One region of the Paracoccus sp. AK26 genome, then DNA from elsewhere that is predicted to be linked to it. Evidence: riboswitches for the same ligand, from Rfam matches in the RefSeq annotation. Region 1 holds a riboswitch; the other holds the start of a gene.
What was found. A riboswitch is a leader RNA that binds a small molecule or an ion and turns the genes downstream of it on or off. The one in region 1 is predicted to bind thiamine pyrophosphate.
Positions count from the first base shown of each region.

Region 2: linked by a shared signal. The riboswitch ahead of thiD (bifunctional hydroxymethylpyrimidine kinase/phosphomethylpyrimidine kinase) and the one ahead of FIU66_RS00495 (thiamine ABC transporter substrate binding subunit) in region 1 are both predicted to bind thiamine pyrophosphate.

Region 1 is NZ_CP041041.1:105,907-114,965, reverse strand. It holds gene aroC (chorismate synthase) at 1-476, opposite strand, end outside; gene mutS (DNA mismatch repair protein MutS) at 473-3,109, opposite strand; TPP riboswitch at 3,169-3,265, shown strand; gene FIU66_RS00495 (thiamine ABC transporter substrate binding subunit) at 3,297-4,277, shown strand; gene FIU66_RS00490 (thiamine/thiamine pyrophosphate ABC transporter permease ThiP) at 4,253-5,800, shown strand; gene thiQ (thiamine ABC transporter ATP-binding protein) at 5,793-6,485, shown strand; gene truB (tRNA pseudouridine(55) synthase TruB) at 6,482-7,375, opposite strand; gene FIU66_RS00475 (phosphodiester glycosidase family protein) at 7,441-8,196, opposite strand; gene rbfA (30S ribosome-binding factor RbfA) at 8,186-8,605, opposite strand; gene dapB (4-hydroxy-tetrahydrodipicolinate reductase) at 8,675-9,059, shown strand, end outside.
Region 2 is NZ_CP041042.1:34,986-44,044, reverse strand. It holds gene FIU66_RS14125 (HesA/MoeB/ThiF family protein) at 1-817, opposite strand, end outside; gene FIU66_RS14120 (thiamine phosphate synthase) at 814-1,407, opposite strand; gene FIU66_RS14115 (thiazole synthase) at 1,404-2,165, opposite strand; gene thiS (sulfur carrier protein ThiS) at 2,169-2,363, opposite strand; gene FIU66_RS14105 (FAD-dependent oxidoreductase) at 2,347-3,294, opposite strand; gene thiD (bifunctional hydroxymethylpyrimidine kinase/phosphomethylpyrimidine kinase) at 3,291-4,109, opposite strand; TPP riboswitch at 4,186-4,292, opposite strand; gene FIU66_RS18195 (DUF2231 domain-containing protein) at 4,455-4,886, shown strand; gene FIU66_RS14095 (sorbosone dehydrogenase family protein) at 4,883-6,169, shown strand; gene FIU66_RS14090 (collagen-binding domain-containing protein) at 6,225-7,205, opposite strand; gene FIU66_RS14085 (DedA family protein) at 7,390-7,950, shown strand; gene glgB (1,4-alpha-glucan branching protein GlgB) at 7,969-9,059, opposite strand, start outside.

The DNA of each region.
Region 1 (9,059 bases):
ACCATGTATCCGGTGATCCGCAGGTCGGGCAGAAGGTCGCGCAGCACCGCCTGCGCCACGCCCCCGGCCGCCACCCGGGCCGCCGTTTCGCGCGCGCTTGACCTGCCGCCGCCGCGATAGTCGCGATGGCCGTATTTCAGGTGATAGGTGATATCGGCATGGCCGGGGCGGAAGGCCTGCGCGATCTCTCCGTAATCCTTGGACCGCTGGTCGGTGTTCTCGATCATCAGCTGGATCGGCGTGCCGGTGGTGCGGCCCTCGAAGACGCCGGACAGGATGCGGACCTGGTCGGCTTCACGTCGTTGGGTGGTGTGCTTCGAGGTGCCGGGACGGCGGCGGTCCAGGAATTGCTGAATATAGGCTTCGTCCATGGCCACGCCGGGGGGCACGCCATCGACGGTGGCGCCAAGGGCGGGACCATGGCTTTCGCCCCATGTGGTGAACCGGAACACGCGGCCGAAGGTGTTGAAGCTCATGCGGTTTCCTTGCTCAGGGCTTTCAGTTCATAGATCAGGTCCAACGCCTCGCGCGGGGACAGGGCGTCGGGATGGATGTCCTTCATCCGCGCCTCAAGCGGGCTTTCCTTGGCCTTGGGCGCAACAGGCGCGGGCGGCGCGGCGCGGAACAGGGGCAGGTCGTCGATCAGGGCGGCGGGGCGGGCCGCGCCCTCGCGTTCACCCGATTCCAGCGCGTCCAGCACGGCGCGGGCGCGGTCCACGACGGATGCCGGAAGCCCCGCCAGCCGCGCCACCTGCACGCCATAGCTGCGGTCGGCGGCACCCTTCCTGACCTCGTGGAGGAAGATCACCTCGCCTTCCCATTCCCGCACCGTGACGGTGGCGTTTTCCACGCCGTCCAATTTCGCGGAAAGGGCAGTCATCTCGTGGTAATGGGTGGCGAACAGCGCGCGGCAGCGGTTCATCTCGTGCAGATGCTCCATTACAGCCCAGGCGATGGACAGCCCGTCCCAGGTTGCGGTGCCGCGCCCGATCTCGTCCAGGATCACCAGGGCGCGGTCGTCGGCCTGATTCAGGATGGCGGCGGTTTCCACCATTTCCACCATGAAGGTGGACCGGCCCCGCGCCAGGTCGTCGGCGGCGCCCACGCGGCTGAACAACTGGCTGACCAGGCCGATATGGGCGCGACGGGCGGGCACGAAGGCCCCCGCCTGGGCCAGCACGGCGATCAGCGCGTTCTGGCGCAGGAAGGTGGACTTGCCCGCCATGTTCGGGCCGGTCAGCAGCCAGATCGCCGGGGTCTGGCCCTCGGTCAGCGCGCAGTCATTGGCGACGAAGCTTTCCGCCTTGCGCTTCAGCGCGCGTTCCACGACCGGGTGGCGGCCGCCCTCAATGACAAAGGCGCGGCTGTCATCGACCAGCGGACGCGTCCAGCCCTCGCCCGTGGCGATGTCGGCGAAGCCTGCGGCCAGGTCGATCTCGGCCAAGGCGCGGGCGGCCTGAGCGATGACTGCGGCCCGTTCCAGCACGGCGGCGCGCAGGCGGTCGAAGATGCCGCGCTCGATCTCCAGCGCGCGGTCGCGGGCGTTGAGGATGCGCGTTTCCAGCTCGGACAGATCGACCGTGGTGAAGCGGATCTGGTTGGCGGTGGTCTGGCGGTGGATAAAGGTCGCGTTCAGCGGCGGGGCCATCATGCGTTCGGCATGGGTGGCGGTTGTCTCGATGAAATAGCCCAGCACGTTGTTGTGCTTGATCTTCAGGCTTTGCACCCCGGCAAGCGCCGCATAATCGGCCTGCATCCCGGCGATCACGCCCCGGCCTTCGTCGCGCAACCGGCGGGTCTGGTCCAGGTCGGCGTCATAGCCGCTTGCAACAAAGCCGCCGTCACGCGCCAGCAGCGGCGGTTCGGCCACCAGCGCATCGTCCAGCAGCCGGATCAGGTCATCATGCCCCGTCAGGTCGCGCGCGGCATCCGCCAGCACCGGCGCGGCATCGACGGGCAGCCGCGCCGCGATGGCCGCGCCCTGCGCCAGGCCCGCCCGGATCGCCGCCAGATCGCGCGGCCCGCCTCGGTCCAGCGCCAACCGGGACAAGGCGCGGTCCATGTCAGGCACGCGCGACAGCGCCGTTCGCAGATCGCCCGTCAGGCGGGGATCATCGACCAGCATCGCCACCGCGTCATGGCGCGCATGGATCAGCGCCAGGTCGCGGGACGGGGCGCTGATGCGCCGTTCCAGCAGCCGCGCGCCCGCAGCCGTCACCGTCCGGTCGATGGCCGCCAGAAGCGAGCCTTCGCGCCCGCCCGACAGGGCCTGGGTCAGTTCCAGGTTGCGTCGGGTCGCCGAGTCGATCCCCATCGCCCCGCCCGCCCGTTCGCGCACCGGCGGGCGCAGCAGGGGCAGCTTCCCCTTCTGCGTCAGGTCCAGGTAATCGACGATGGCGCCCATGGCCGCCAGTTCGGCGCGGGTGAACGATCCGAAGCCATCCAGCGTCTCCACGCCGTAAAGCGCGCAAAGCCGCCGTGCGCCGGCCGCGCTGTCGAAGGCGCTTGCGTGCAGGTCCGTCAGCGCCGCCCCCGCATCCGCCGCCAGATCGTCCAATCCCGACCCGTCGCAGGCCAGCAATTCGCGGGGCGCAAGGCGCGCCAGTTCCGGGGCAAGCCGGGCATGGGCGCAATCCATCACCTGGAAGACGCCGGTCGAGATATCCACCCAGGCCAGCGCGCAATCCTCGCGCACCTGGGCGAAGGCCGCCAGATAGTTGTGGCGCCGCGCCTCCAGCAGCGATTCCTCGGTCAGGGTGCCGGGCGTCACCAGCCGCACCACGTCGCGGGCAACCACGGATTTCGACCCGCGCTTCTTCGCCTCGGCCGGATCCTCCATCTGCTCGGCAATGGCCACGCGAAAGCCCTTGCGGATCAGCGTCAGCAGATAGCCTTCGGCCGCATGGACCGGCACGCCGCACATCGGAATGGGTTCGCCCCCATGGGTGCCGCGCTTGGTCAGCGCGATGTCCAGGGCGGCGGCCGCGGCCACGGCGTCGTCGAAGAACATCTCGTAGAAATCGCCCATGCGATAGAACAGCAGGGCGCCGGGATTGGCGTCCCGGATCGCCAGATACTGCGCCATCATCGGCGTGGGCTGGTCGGTCATGTCCTTCGTCATGGCGGCGTTTCTAGCCGCTTGCGGGCTGCTGCGAAATCCCTACATTCAAAGGCACCTCGGGGGGCCATCCGGCTGAGACGCGAAAGCGGACCCGTTGAACCTGATCCGGCTAACACCGGCGGAGGGAAGGTGACGCTGTCCTTTCTTTCGAACCACTTGTGGAAAGGATACAGCGATGAAACTGCCCCTGATGCTTGCCCTGCTGGCGGCGGCCCCGGCCATGGCGCAGGACAAGCCCGTCCTGACCGTCTATGCGGGCGAATCCATCACCAGCGAATGGGGCCCCGGCCCGAAGATCGAGGAAGGGTTCGAGGCCTTCTGCAACTGCGACCTGCGCTTCGTCACAGGGGACGAATTGTCGCGCATCCTGATGGAGGGCGAACGGACCGAGGCCGACATCGTCTTCGGCCTGAACACCGACGTGACCGCCCGTGCCCGGGCATCTGGCCTTTTCGCGCCGCACGGGCAGGACACGACCGGCCTGTCGCTGCCGATCGGATGGACCGACGACATCTTCCTGCCCTATAACTGGGGCGAGACGGCCTTTGTCTATGACGAAACCCGGCTGGAAAATCCGCCTGCCAGTTTCGCCGAACTGCTGGAGGCCCCCGACGACCTGAAGATCGTGATCCAGGATCCGCGGTCTTCGGTCAGCGGCCTGGCGCTGCTCTTGTGGGTGAAGTCGGTCTATGGCGACCAGGCACCCGACGCCTGGGCTAAGCTTGCCCCCAAGGTGCTGACCGTGACCAAGGGCTGGTCCGAATCCTACGGGATGTTCACGGAAGGAGAGGCCGACATGGTCCTGTCCTATACCACCTCGCCCGCCTATCACATCGCAGCCGAGGATGACGTGACCAAGAAGGCCACGATCTTCCCCGAAGGCCATTACTTCATGGCCGAGGTCGCGGCCCAAGTCCGCACCACTGACCAGCCGGAACTGGCACAAGCCTTCATGGACTGGATCCTGACACCCGGGTTTCAGGCGACCATTCCGCTGGCCAACTGGTCGCTGCCCGCCAAGCTGCCCCAGGACCAGTGGCCCCAGGTGATGCGCGACCTGCCCCGCCCCGGAAAGACCCTGTTCTATAGCGAGGACGAGGCAGAAGCCCTGCGCCAGCCGGCACTTGACGAATGGCTTCAGGCATTCTCGCGCTGACCCGGGCCGAGGCCGGGGGCGCGCTTGCCGCAACGGCGCTGGCGGCGCTGATCCTGGGGACGCTGGCGGCGGTCGCCTGGGCCGCGCAGGGCCTGGCGGGCCTTGGTCCCTGGGACTGGCGCGCGGTCTGGTTCACGCTGTGGCAGGCGGCATTGTCGGCCACGCTGTCGGCGCTGCTGGCCGTGCCGGTCGCCCGCGCCCTGGCGCGGCGGCGTTTTCCGGGGCGATCGGCCCTGGTCACGCTGCTGGGCGCGCCCTTCATCCTGCCGGTGATCGTGGCGATCATGGGGCTGGTCGCGGTCTTTGGCCGCAACGGCGCGATCAACGAGGCCCTGCGCCTAGCGGGCCTGCCCGAGGTTTCGATCTATGGCTGGCAGGGCGTGATCCTGGCGCATGTGTTCTTCAACCTGCCCCTGTCCGTGCGGCTGATCCTGCAAGGCTGGCAGGCCATCCCCGCCGAACGCTTCCGGCTGGCCGCGTCGCTGGGCTTTGGCCCCCGCGACGTGGCGCGGCATCTGGAACGGCCGATGCTGCGGGCGGTGCTGCCCGGCGTCTGGCTGGCGGTGTTCCTGGTCTGCCTGACCAGCTTCACCGTGGCCTTGGCCCTTGGCGGGGGGCCGCGCGCGACCACGGTGGAACTGGCAATCTACCAGGCCTTCCGCTTCGACTTCGACTTGGGGCGGGCGGCTAGCCTGGGGCTGGTGCAGATCGGCATCTGCGTGGCGGCGATGGCCCTGGCGCGGTGGATCGCGGTTCCGGCGGGTTTCGGCGCGGGGCTGGATACGGACCACATGCCCGCCGCGCCCGGCGGATGGAACCGGATCAGCGACATGGCTGTGATCACAATGGCCGCGGGCTTCCTGATCTGGCCCATGACTGCCGTGATCGCACGCGGGCTGCCGCAGATCCCCGACCTGCCGCCCGAGGTATGGCAGGCGGCCGGGCGGTCGGTGGTCATGGCGCTGATCTCGGCCCTGCTGGCGCTGGCCTTGTCGCTGACCCTTGCCTTGGCGCTGGCGCGCGGGCGGATGCGATGGGTGGAAACGGCGGGGATGCTGCCGCTGATCGCCTCGCCCCTGGTGCTGGGCACGGGGCTGTTCATCCTGCTGCGCGGCTGGTTCCTGCCACAGGCGCTTGCGCTGCCCGTGACGGTGGCGATCAATGCGGTGATGGCCCTGCCCTTCGGGTTGCGGGCGCTGATTCCCGCCACGCGGACGCTGCATCGGGATTACGGGCGGCTGGCCGATTCGCTGGATCTGCGCGGGCTGGCGCGACTGCGCTATCTGATCCTGCCCCGGCTGGCCCGGCCGCTGGGCTTTGCGGGCGGGCTGGCGGCGGCCCTGGCGATGGGGGACTTGGGCGTGATCACATTGTTTGCAAGCGACCGGCCGACCCTGCCCTTGCAACTGTTCCAGCTGATGAACTCTTATCGCATGGACGATGCCTCGGCCTGCGCGGTGCTGCTGATGGCGATCAGCTTTGGCCTGTTCTGGATCTTCGACCGTGGGGGCCGCCTTGCTTGAGTTCGACGGCATCCACGTCACGCGCGGCAGCTTTGCCTTGTCCGCAGACCTGACGGTCCCCAAAGGCGCGCGGGTGGCGGTGATCGGCCCGTCCGGGTCAGGGAAATCCACGCTGTTGTCGCTGGTCGGGGGGTTTCTGGCGCCAGACCATGGCCGCATCCGCGTGAATGGACAGGATATCACCGCCCTTCCGCCGGGCCGGCGGCCGGTGTCGATGCTGTTCCAGGACCAGAACCTGTTCCCGCATCTGACCGTCGGGCAGAACGTGGGCCTTGGCCTGCGTCCCGACCTGCGCCTGTCGGAGGCGCAGCGCGCCCGCGTGGCGCAGGTGCTGGCCGAGGTCGGGCTGGAAGGCATGGGCTCCCGCCGCCCCGCCAATCTGTCGGGCGGCCAGCAAGGCCGCGTGGCCCTGGCGCGCGTCCTGCTGCGCGCGCGGCCCGTGCTGCTGCTGGACGAACCCTTCGCGGCGCTTGGCCCGGCCTTGAAGGGGGAGATGCTGGCCCTGCTGGCCCGCATCGCCGACCGAACCGATGCCACGGTGCTGATGGTCACGCATGACCCCGACGACGCCCGCAGCTTCGCGCCGTGGACGATCCTCGTGGATGACGGCGTGGCGCATCCGCCAGCGCCGACCGGGCCGCTGCTGGACAACCCGCCGCCGGGGCTGCGCGCCTATCTGGGCTAGAGGTTGAAGACCCGTTCCGGCTGCACCAACCCGCCCTGATAGCGGCCGATGCAGACCGGACCCTTGGCATCCGCGACCCAGACCAGATCGCCCCATTCCGCCGCGCCCGTCACCTGGCCAGGGTTGCCGTTGCGGATGCGCACTGCGCCTTCCGGCGTGGCGCGCAGCATGGGCAGGTCGGCCAGCGCGACCTCCAGCGGCAGAAGCTGGCTGTCCAACCAGTCTTGCGCGCTGCGGTCGATCCTTTCGAAGGGCACGGCGCCCTCGGCCTCGAACGGCCCCGACCAGGTGCGACGCAGATGCGCCACATGGCCCAGGCAGCCAAGCGCCCGGCCCAGGTCGCGGGCGATGGAACGGACATAGCCGCCCTTGCCGCAGATCATCTCCAGCCGCGCGGTGTCTTTGTCGCAATCCAGCAAGGCAAGACTTTGCACCCATAGGGGACGCGCGGCTAGATCCAGGTCCTCGCCCTCGCGCGCCAGCTCATAGGCGCGTTCGCCATCGACCTTGACGGCGGAGAAGGCCGGGGGAACCTGCATGATGTTGCCGGTGAAGGCGGGCAGCGCGGCTTCGATCGCGGCGCGATCGGGACGGCGGTCCGAGGTCCGGACCACATCGCCCGAGGCGTCGTCGGTCGTGGTCTCGGCGCCCCAGTTGACCGTGAAGTCATAGCATTTCAGCGCGTCGGTGACGGTGGCGACAGTCTTGGTGGCCTCGCCCAAGGCGACGGCCAGGACGCCGGTCGCGTCGGGGTCCAGCGTGCCCGCATGGCCCGCCTTCTTCGCGTCAAGCGCCCAGCGGACCTTGGCCACCACCGCGGTCGAGGTCACGCCCGCAGGCTTGTCCACGATCAGCCAGCCATTGATGTCGCGGCCCTTCTTGCGTGCCATCGGTTCCCCCGTAAAGCGAAGGCGGCGGCATAGCCAGCCGCCCGCGCAAGGTCAACCGGCCCAGATCACCCAGCGCTTTCGACCAGTCCGATGATCGGCCCCAGCGAACGCCCGAAATCTGCCCGGTTCACCCCCGGTGCGTAAAGCCGGCTGATCGAGCCGTCGAAATAAAGCGCATCACGAACCCCAAGCCCGTCGCGGAACAGGCGGCCAAACTCGTGGAAGGTGACGGCGCGGTCCGATATCGCGAACCATGCCGTCTGCCCATCGGGCGAGACGCCGACGCCGTTCCTGACATAGCGGCTGTCGGAATCGACCAGGAAGCGCGGATGCAGGTCGCCGTCGATGACCAGCATCGGCCCGGACTGCGTGGCAAGGCGGCAATCGGGACGGGCTTCGGCAAAGGCGCGGCTTTCGATGACCTGGAAGGGCCGCGCCCCGCCCGTGCAGAAGACGCCGTTCGGCAGCATCCCGAAATTGTCGTTGCTGGCCCCCGTGACAATGGGTTGCAACTCCACCCCGTCGATGACCAGCAGCCCCACGGGCCGGTAATCGGCGTGATACATCCCCGCATTCATCGCGAAGGCCAGGCTCTCGCCCTGCCCCAGGGTCGCGCGGACATTGGCGAAATTGCGCAGCGGCTGGCCGTCCGCACCGTCCTGCCACAAGCGCAGCGCGGGTTCCTGCGCGGCCGAGACCTCGCAGACGACATAGCCCTGTCCGTCCTGGGTCATGCGGCCGCAGCCATCGGCCGATGCCGGGATCGTTATCGCGAACAGCATTCCGACCGCCACGCCCAGGGGGCGCAGGTCAATCCTCATCGCCGTCCTCGTCCACGCCTTCCACGTCGCGGCGGACGCGTTCGTCGGCGAACAGGCGGCGGGTGTCGTCCAGGCGGTCAAAGGTCTCGTCCAGCTGGAAACGCAGTTGCGGCGCGTATTTCAGCGTCATCGCCTTGGCGACCAGGTGGCGCAGCTCGGCCGAATTGCGGCGCAGGGCGGCCAGGGCCTCCTCGGCGTCGTTGCCACCCAAGGGAAGCACATAGGCTGTCGCCACCTTCAGGTCGGGCGAGGTGCGGACCTCGCCGACGGTGATCGAATGGCGGTTCAGGTCCGGGTCATGCACGTCGGCGCGCAACAGGACGTCGGACAGGGTGCGGCGGATCAGCTCGCCCACGCGAAGCTGCCGCTGCGAGGGGCCGGAGCCATGGGAAAAACGGTTCTGTGCCATGCGTCCCGATGTAGGGGGTCGCGGGGCGCGCCGCAACGGGATATGAGGCGGGAAAACACCGGAGGCCCCATGAGCGATTTGCAGAACACGGACGCGCCCGCCCTGCCGGGGATCGTCGTCACCGGCGCCTCGGGGCGGATGGGGCGGATGCTGGTCCGCCTGATCGCCGAGCACCCAGAGGTGCGGCTGGCGGGCGCGTTGGAACGCGCGGGCCATCCCTGGATCGGCCGTGACGTGGGCGAATGCCTGGGCGGGGCGCCGGTCGGCGTGACGGTCAGCGACGATGCGGTGGCGGTCATCGCGCAGGCGCAGGCGGTGATCGATTTCACCGCCCCTGCCGCCACGGTCGCCTTTGCCGAACTGACCGCGCAGGCCCGCGCGGTCCATGTGATCGGCACCACCGGTCTGGAACAGGCGCATCTGGATTACCTCAAGGCCGCCGCCCGCCATGCGC
Region 2 (9,059 bases), on a different replicon from region 1:
GCAGGCCGTCGGGCTGGCGCAAGGCGTGCGGAACGAAGGGATGCGGGGCCTCGTCGGGGCCGCGCAGATCCACGGCCAGGTCGCCGGGGCGCAGCTGGCTTGTGGCGATGAAGCGGTGGCCGGTGGCGGGTTCCGGCGCGCCGTCAAAGCGGAAGCTGGCCGGGCGCAGGCCGTCAAAGCGGATCATCTGCCCCAGGGGCGAGGGGCGCAGCCCCAGCAGCACCGCAAGCGCCATCTGCGCCTGCAACGCGCCGATCAGCCCCGCCATCGGACCCATCACCCCCGCCGTGGCGCAATTGCCCGCCTGCGCCGGCAGATCCGGGAACACCGCCCGGACCGAGGGCGCGGTGCCGCAAAAGCCGCCCGCGAAGCCCTCGATCCGCAGGACGGATGCCGCGATCAGCGGGCGTTTCGCGCCCAGGCAGGCATCCGACATGGCATAGGTCGCGGCAAAGCTGTCGGCGCAATCCATGACCACGTCGGCGGGCGCCACCAGGTCCGGCGCATTGGCCGGGTCCAGCCGCGCGACAAGTGGCGCGACGGTCGTGTCGGGGTTCAGCGCGGCCATTTCCAGGGCGGCGGCCAGCGCCTTGGGCTGGCCGATGTGTCGGCCATAGATCGGCTGGCGGTGCAGGTTGGAAACCTCGGCCCGGTCGGGATCGACAAGGGTGATGCGGCCGACGCCCGCGCCCACCAGGTATTGCAGCACAGGGATGCCCAGGGCGCCCGCGCCGACCACCAGCACATGGGCCGCGGCAAGCCGGGCCTGGCCCGCGTCCCCGATCTGCGGCAGGACGGCCTGGCGGGCATATCTCATGCGATGTCCAGCCATTCGCGGACCCGCGCGTCGGGGTCGGGGTTCAGGGTGATGTCGGTCACGGCGGCCACCACGTCCGCGCCTGCCGCGATGGCCAGCCGGGCGCGGTGCGGCGTCAGCCCGCCGATGGCGCAAAGCGGCAGGTCCCCGATCCGCGCCTTCCACCGGGTCAGCTTCTCGACGCCTTGGCTGTGCCATTTCATCTGCTTCAGGATCGTCGGCCAGACCGGCCCAAGCGCCACGTAATCGGGGCGGCAGTCCAGGGCGCGGTCCAGTTCAGCCTCGTCATGGGTCGAGATCCCCATTCGCAGCCCGGCGGCGCGGATCGCGGGCAGGTCGGCCCTGTCCAGATCCTCTTGCCCCAGGTGGACGAAGTCGCAGCCCAGGTCGATCGCCAGCCGCCAGTGGTCGTTGACGACCAGGATCGCGCCGTGCTTGCGGCACAGGTCCCGGGCGCGGGCGATCTGGTCGCGCAGGTCGCCTTCGGGCCGGTCCTTGGCGCGAAGCTGAACCAGCCTGACGCCCAGCGGCAGGACGCGGGCGATCCAGTCGGCGCTGTCCAGCACGGGATAGAAGCGCGGCAGCGTCACAGGAAGGCCCTTCCGATCACGGGGGTCGAGGGGACGGCCATGTCGGTCCGCTCCATCGGGTCGGCCAGGCAGGCTTCGCGCCCGGCGCGGATGGCGGCGGCCATGGCACCGGCCATCGCGGCGGGATCGCCTGCGCGGGCCACGGCGCTGTTCAGCAGCACCGCGTCAAAGCCCATCTCCATCGCCGCAGCGGCATGGCTGGGCAGGCCTATGCCCGCATCGATGACCAGGGCCACGTCGGGAAATGCCGCCCGCAGCGCCCGCAGCCCATGCGGGTTGTTCAGCCCCAGGCCCGACCCGATGGGCGCGCCCCAGGGCATCAGCACTTGGCAGCCCGCCTCCAGCAGGCGTTCGCAGACCACCAGATCCTCGGTGCAATAGGGAAAGACCTTGAAGCCCTCGGCGGACAGGATCCGCGCGGCCTCGACCAGGCCGAAGACATCGGGTTGCAATGTGTCGGTGTTGCCGATCACCTCCAGCTTGATCCAGTCGGTGCCGAAGACCTCGCGGGCCATCCGGGCGGTCGTCACGGCCTCGCGCGCGGTGTGGCAGCCTGCGGTGTTGGGCAGCAGGGTCACGCCCAGCGACTGGATCAGCGCCCAGAAATCCTGCCCGCCGCCGCTTTCGCGGCGCAGCGACACGGTGGCCACGCCCGCGCCCGACCGGGCGAAGGCGTCGGCCAGCACCTTGGGCGAGGGATATCCCGCCGTGCCCAGCATCAGCGCGCTGTCGACGGTGGTGCCGTAGAAGACGGGCATCGGTCAGCCCCCCTGCATGGGCGCAAGCGCCTCGATCGCGTCGCCGTCGCGGAGGGGCGTGGTTTCGCGCAAGGTGGCGGGGACGAAGTGGCCGTTCAGCGCGGTGGCGATGCGGCCGGTCAGGCCGGCCTCGGCCAGGGCTTGGGCCAGGGTGGCGGCGCTGCTGTCCTGCGGGGTGCCGTTAATCGTGATCCGCATCCATGAACTCCGGTCTGGTCTGGTGTTGAAGGTGATCGGCCACCATGCGGGCGACGGCAGGGGCCAGCAGGAAGCCGTGACGGTAAAGGCCGTTGGCGTGGATGACGCCCCCCATCCGGCGGATGCGGGGCAGGTTGTCGGGAAAGGCCGGGCGGGCGTCGGCGCCCAGTTCCAGCACCTCGGCCTCGGCCAGGGCGGGATGCAGGGCGAAACCCGCCGACAGCAGTTCCAGCACCGCCCGCGCCGTGGGCGGGCCGCGCCGGTCGCTTTCCAGCATGGTCGCGCCCAGCATGAAGACCCCGTCGCCGCGCGGGACCACGTAAAGCGGCATCCGGGGATGCAGCAGGCGGACGGGGCGTGACAGCGCGATCTCGGGGCAGCGGATCACGACCATCTCTCCGCGCACGCCGCGCAGGTCGCGCAGCGCGTCGCGGGCGGACAGGCCCCGGCAGTCGATGACCTGACCCGCGACGCTGTCGGTCCGCCCCAGACGGTCGGACAGGATTGCCAGGGCCCGGCGCGGGTCCAGATGCGCCTCGTCCGCGAAGAACAGCGCACGGGCGAAGCGGCCCGCAAGGTCGGGCTCAAGCGCGGCGATGCCTTCGGCGTCCAGCATCCGGTGGCCCCGGCTGCGCCGGGCAAAGCGGTCAAGCGCCGCCGCATCGCGCGACAGGCTGACGACCAGCGTGCCGTTGCGCGCGACCGGAACCCCCTGGGCCTGCCACCAGTCGGCGGCACCCAGGCCGTGGCGGGTGACGGCTTCCTCGGCGCTTTCGCCCTCGCACCAAGGGGCCAGCATCCCGCCCGCCCACCAGGAACAGGCCCGCGGGCCGGGGCCTTCGTCGCGCACCGCCACGGAGATGCCGCGCCCTTGCAGTTCCGTGGCGACGCAAAGGCCCATCACGCCCCCGCCGATGACCGTGACGCTCATGCGGCGGCCCCCGCGCGGCGGGGCCAGAGCGCGTGGAAATGATGCACCGGCCCGTTGCCCCCGCCGATCGCCAGATCGTCCGCGGCCCGGATCGCCCCGTGCAGCCAGCCATGCGCCCGCCCCACGGCATCCGCCACGGGCAGCCCCTGAGCCAGCCCCGCCGCGATGGCCGATGACAGGGTGCAGCCCGTCCCATGCGTGTTCCGCGTGCCGATCCGGGGCGCGGTGAAGCGGGCGGAGCCGCCGGGGCCGATCAGGATGTCGGTGCAATGGGCACCGCTGGCGTGCCCCCCCTTCATCAGCACGTGCTGCGGTCCAAGCGCCCGCAGGGCCATGCCCTGCACCAGGGCCGCGGCCTCGGTCTCGGCCGGCTGGTCGCCCAGCAGCCGCGCGGCCTCGGGCAGGTTGGGCGTCAGGACATGGGCCAGGGGCAGCAGGTCGCGGACAAGGGCGGCGATGGATGCTTGGCCGGCCAGCACGTCGCCCGACTTGGCGATCATCACCGGGTCCAGCACGATGGGGACGGCGCAGTCGCGCAGGGCGTCCGCCACGGCGCGGGTCGCCTCGGGCGATCCGACCATGCCGATCTTGACGGCATGGACCGCGATGTCGTCCAGGACAGCCCGGATCTGCGCGGCGATCAGGTCGGGCGGCAGCGGGTGGACGGCGGTCACCGCGCGGGTGTTCTGCGCCGTCACCGCCGTGACGACGCTGGCGCCATAGCAGCCAAGGGCCGAGACGGTCTTCAGATCCGCCTGGAGGCCTGCGCCCCCGCCGCTGTCGGATCCGGCGATGGTCAAGACGGTCGGTGTCATATGCCCCCTTCCTTGTTCCGCGTGGCGGGTCATGGACAGGGGTGGAGTCGGCAGACGACGTGCGGCAACGGGCGGCACTGCCTGCCTATCCGTTCCCTCCGCCGGCATGACCCGGATCAGGTTCGATGGGTCGGTGCGCAATGCACCTCTCAGCCCCGCGACGGGACGCCCCAACGGATAGTGTTGCCCGCAGGCTAGCCGCCCCCAGGGCGAAGGTCCAGAGGGGTCTTGCATCCCCTTTTTGCAACGCAGGCGTGAAACATCTGGCCGATCCACGCGTTGGCGAAGATATGGTTTCGCTGCCCGGCCTCTCGGACCAGCCCGCTTTCACCGAAAGGAAACGCCGTGGTCGCCCTTGACGCAGACCTGCCGCGCAGGTCGCTGCACCCGCTTCACGCCATCCTGCTGTCCTTCCCGTTCCCGCTGTTCCTGGGAACGCTGGCCAGCGACATCGCCTATGCCCGCAGCTTCCAGATCCAGTGGTCGAACTTCGCCCAATGGCTGAACGCAGGCGGGCTGCTGGTTGGCGGCTTTGTCCTGCTGTGGGCGCTGATCGCGCTGTTCCCGCGCGCCAACCGGGGCGACCGGAAACGGCTGGTCTATTTCGTCCTGGTCCTGGCCATGTGGGTCCTGGGCTTCGTCAACGCCCTGGCCCATTCCAAGGACGCCTGGGCCATCATGCCCGAGGCCCTGTGGCTGTCCGGCGTTTCCGCCCTGCTGGCGCTTCTGGCGTCCTGGGTGGGTTTCAGCGGTTTTCACAGCAAGAGGTGGGCATGATGCGCGGCATCCTGATGATCTCGGCCCTGGCGGCGCTGCCGCTTTCGGCCACGGCGCAAGAGGTTGTGACCCAGGGCACCGAGGTCCGCCTGCCCGAGCCCCGGCGCGGGCTTCTGCCCGACATGGTGATCCCGCGCCCCGCGATGTGGGGCGACGACCTGCCCACCGTGCCCGAGGGTTATACGATCACGCCCATCGCCACCGACCTGGCGATCCCGCGCCAGACGCTGGTCTTGCCCAACGGCGACATCCTGGTGGCCGAGGGCAAGGGCCAGGGCGCGCCCGCCCTGCGGCCCAAGGACATCATCGCGGGCTTCATCAAGGCGCTTGGCAAAAGCCCGGTCAGCGGCGGCAACCGCCTGACCCTGCTGCGCGACGCCGATGGCGACGGTGCCTACGAGATGCAGGGGGTTTTTGCCGATGGGCTGAACTCGCCCTATGGCCTGGCGCAGATCGGGAACTTCATCTACGTGGCCAACCAGGACGCCGTGGTCCGCTTCGACTATACCGAGGGGCAGACCCAGGCCAGCGGCCCGCCCGTGACGCTGACAGACCTGCCCAAGGCGATCAACCACCACTGGACCAAGGCCATGACCGCCAGTGCCGACGGGCGGTTCCTGTATGTGGGCATCGGGTCCAACAGCAACATCACCGAACGGGGCATGGAGGCCGAGGAAGACCGCGCGATGATCTGGCAGATCGATGCCCAGACCGGCGCGCACCGCCCCTATGCCACCGGCCTGCGCAACCCGACCGCCCTGGCGATCCAGCCCGGAAGCGGCCAGCTTTGGTCCGTGGTCAACGAACGTGACGAGATCGGGCCGGATCTGGTCCCCGACTATCTGACAGCGGTGCAGGAAGGCGGCTTCTATGGCTGGCCCTTCAGCTATTGGGGCCAGACCGTCGATCCGCGCGCGCAGCCGCAGAACCCGGGCCTGGTGGCCGAGGCCATCACCCCCGATTACGCGCTTGGCGCCCATGTGGCGGCGCTTGGGGTCGCCTTTTCCGACCCGGTGATGGGCGGGGCCTTCGCCGAGGGTGCCTTCGTGGGGATGCACGGAAGCTGGAACCGCAGCGACCCCGTGGGCTACAAGGTGGTCTTCGTGCCCTTCAGGGACGGCCGCCCGGCGGGCGATCCCGTGGACTTCGTGTCGGGCTTTCTGGTCGATGCCGGCAACACGCGGGGCCGCCCGGTGGGTGTGACGCTGGATCCGCGCGGCGCGCTGATCGTGGCGGACGACCTGTCGAACACGGTCTGGCGGATCGCGCCCGACCAGCCCTAGATCGGCAAAAGGCCCCGCCGATGGCGGGGCCTTTCTGCATCCGTGAAGCCGTGGCTCAGGCCCGCTTGCGGCGGTGCGCCCAGGCCAGCAGGCCGAAGCCCGACAGCAGCAGCGGCATCCCGGCGGGCAGAGGAACGGGCGCGGGCTGCCGAACCTCGTCCCCCGGCAGGCGGCCTTCGCCCAGTCCGGTGAAGTGCAACTCGCTAAGGCCGTGGAAGCGGTCGGCGAAGACGCTGCCCTCGATATTGCCGCCGGTGGTCTGGACGCGGCTGCCATCGGCCAGGATCGCGCCGGCCGCGAACATGGCGTCGAAGATCACGTCGTCAAAGCCGATGAAGTTCCAGACGACCTTGCTGGCGGTATTGCGATCCTGCGCCTTGAAGGTCGATCCCAGCCGGAAGGTCTTGTCGGTCTGGGTGGCGCGGACGTTCACCACGACCCAGTCCACGTCCTTGCCCAGGTCAAAGCGAAAGTCGCGGTCGGCGCGGATGTCGGCCTCGGTCAGGGACAGGACGCCGATGCCGTCCGCCACGCCCGAGATGGAATAGGTGTTGGTCCGGTCATGGACCGACCCCTGGCGCACGACGCCGCTTGACGAAGCCGCCATCGATCCCAGCGTCGCGGCATAGTTGGACAGCGTCTGGACATAGCCGGCCGGGGCCGAGCCTTCGGCATAGGCGGATTTCGATCCGCCGCCGTTCATGTTCAGCTTGTCCAGCCCCTGGCCGGCCGCAGCGCTTCCGCCATTGTTGACATGAACCTGCGACTCCACCCGGCCCTTGACGATGAATTCGTCGTGGTCCGAGGCATCGCCCTTGCGGTTCATGTAAACGACGCTGCCGGCCTGGACCTTATAGTCGCCGCCCACAAGCGCGCGGCCATCGACATGGAAACCGGAACTGCCGGTCACGTCACCCTTGGTGACCAGGTTGAACTGGCGCAGCAGGTCGGTCGCGCCCAGCGTCGCGGCCTCGCCCGCTGAAACCGCCCCAAGAATGCAGCCGACAGATGCAGCAGCGAAAAAGCCAAGACGCATGATGGAAAAAACCCGAACCATGAAAACCACGATTTGCCTGCTATCCCACAGGCAGGGACCAGACAATTTGGCTAAATGGACAGTGACCCGAAAGCCACGCAACCCCCGCCCGCCGCTGGAGATTTCCACCGCATCCGCGGCCCGGCCATGCTAGGGATGGACCGCCGGCCGAAAGGAAACCGTCATGAACATCGAGAGCCTGATCGCGGCCTATGGCCTGCCCGCCGTGGGCATCGGCGCGGTGATCGAAGGGGAAACGGTTGTCATGGTGGGCGGCGCCATGGCGCGCCGCGGGCTTCTGGACAGGGACTGGCTGATCCTGGCCGCCGCGTCGGGGTCGTTCCTGGGGGACCAGGCCTGGTTCTTCCTGGGTCGCAGGTGGCGCGATCTGCCGCGGCTTCGCGCGCTTGCCGCCAGCCGGGGCTTTGCCAAGGCGCGCCGGGTCTTCGACCGCCAGCCGGGCCTTTTCGTCTTCGGCTTCCGCTTTGCCTATGGGCTGCGCACGGTCAGCCCGATAGCGATCGGCATGACCGATTACCCGGCGGGCCGCTTCATGGCGATCAACGCCCTGGCCTCGCTGATCTGGGCCTGGCTGTTCGTCAGCCTTGGCGGGATGCTGGGCCAGGCCTTCACCGCCCTTCTGGGACCGCTGGAAGCGCATGAACATCTGCTGGCCGTGCTGGCGGCCGCAGCGGCGGGCGCAGTGGCCCTGCACCTGCTGGTCCGCCGCCTGGCTAAGCGCTGACGGCGGGGGGCGGGCGCCCTAGGCGGGCACCAGCACCATTGTCGCAAGCGGCGGAAGGGTCAGGCTGGCCGATGCCGCCCGCCCATGCCATGACTGGTCCTCGGCCTGGATCCGACCGTTGCCGACGCCCGATCCGCCATAGGTCTCGGCATCGGTGTTCAGTGCCTCGCGCCAGGCGCCCGGTTGCGGCAGGCCGATGCGGTAATCGTGGTGGACCTGCGGCGTCAGGTTGCAGACGATCACGACCGGGGGCGAGCCGTCGTCGGACTTGCGCAGATAGACCAGCACGCTTTGGGCCGCGTCGCTGGCATCGATCCATTCAAAGCCCTCGGGTTCGCAATCCAGCCGGTGAAGCGCGGGCTGGTCGCGATACAGGTGGTTCAGGTCGCGGATCAGGTTCTGCATCCCGCCGTGCAGCGGGTCGTCCAGCAGATGCCAGTCCAGCGACTGGTCGTGGTTCCATTCGCGGTCCTGCGCGAACTCTCCACCCATGAACAGCAGCTTCTTGCCCGGATGGGTCCACATGAAGCCGAAATAGGCGCGCAGGTTCGCGAACTTCTGCCAGCGATCCCCCGCCATCTGCCGGATCAGCGAGCCCTTGCCATGGACCACCTCGTCATGGCTCAGCGGCAGGACGAAATCCTCGGACCAGGCATAGACCATGCCGAAGGTCAGGTCGTTCTGGTGGTGGCGGCGGTGGATGGGATCGCGCCGGAAATAGCCCAGCGTGTCATGCATCCAGCCCATGTTCCACTTGAACCCGAAGCCCAGGCCGCCGTCGCTGACGGGGCGGCTGACCTTGGGAAAGGCCGTAGATTCCTCGGCAATGGTGATGGCGCCGGGATGGTCGGCGCAAACGCGTTCGTTCACCCCGCGCAGGAAGTCGATGGCTTCCAGGTTCTCGTTCCCGCCGAACTGGTTGGGGATCCACTGGCCCGGCTGGCGCGAATAGTCCAGATACAGCATCGAGGCCACCGCATCCACGCGCAGCGCGTCGACATGGAACCTGTCCAGCCAGTACAGCGCACTGGCCTGCAGGAAATTCGCCACCTCCTGCCGGCCGAAGTTGTAGATCAGCGTGTTCCAGTCCTGGTGGAAGCCCTGGCGCG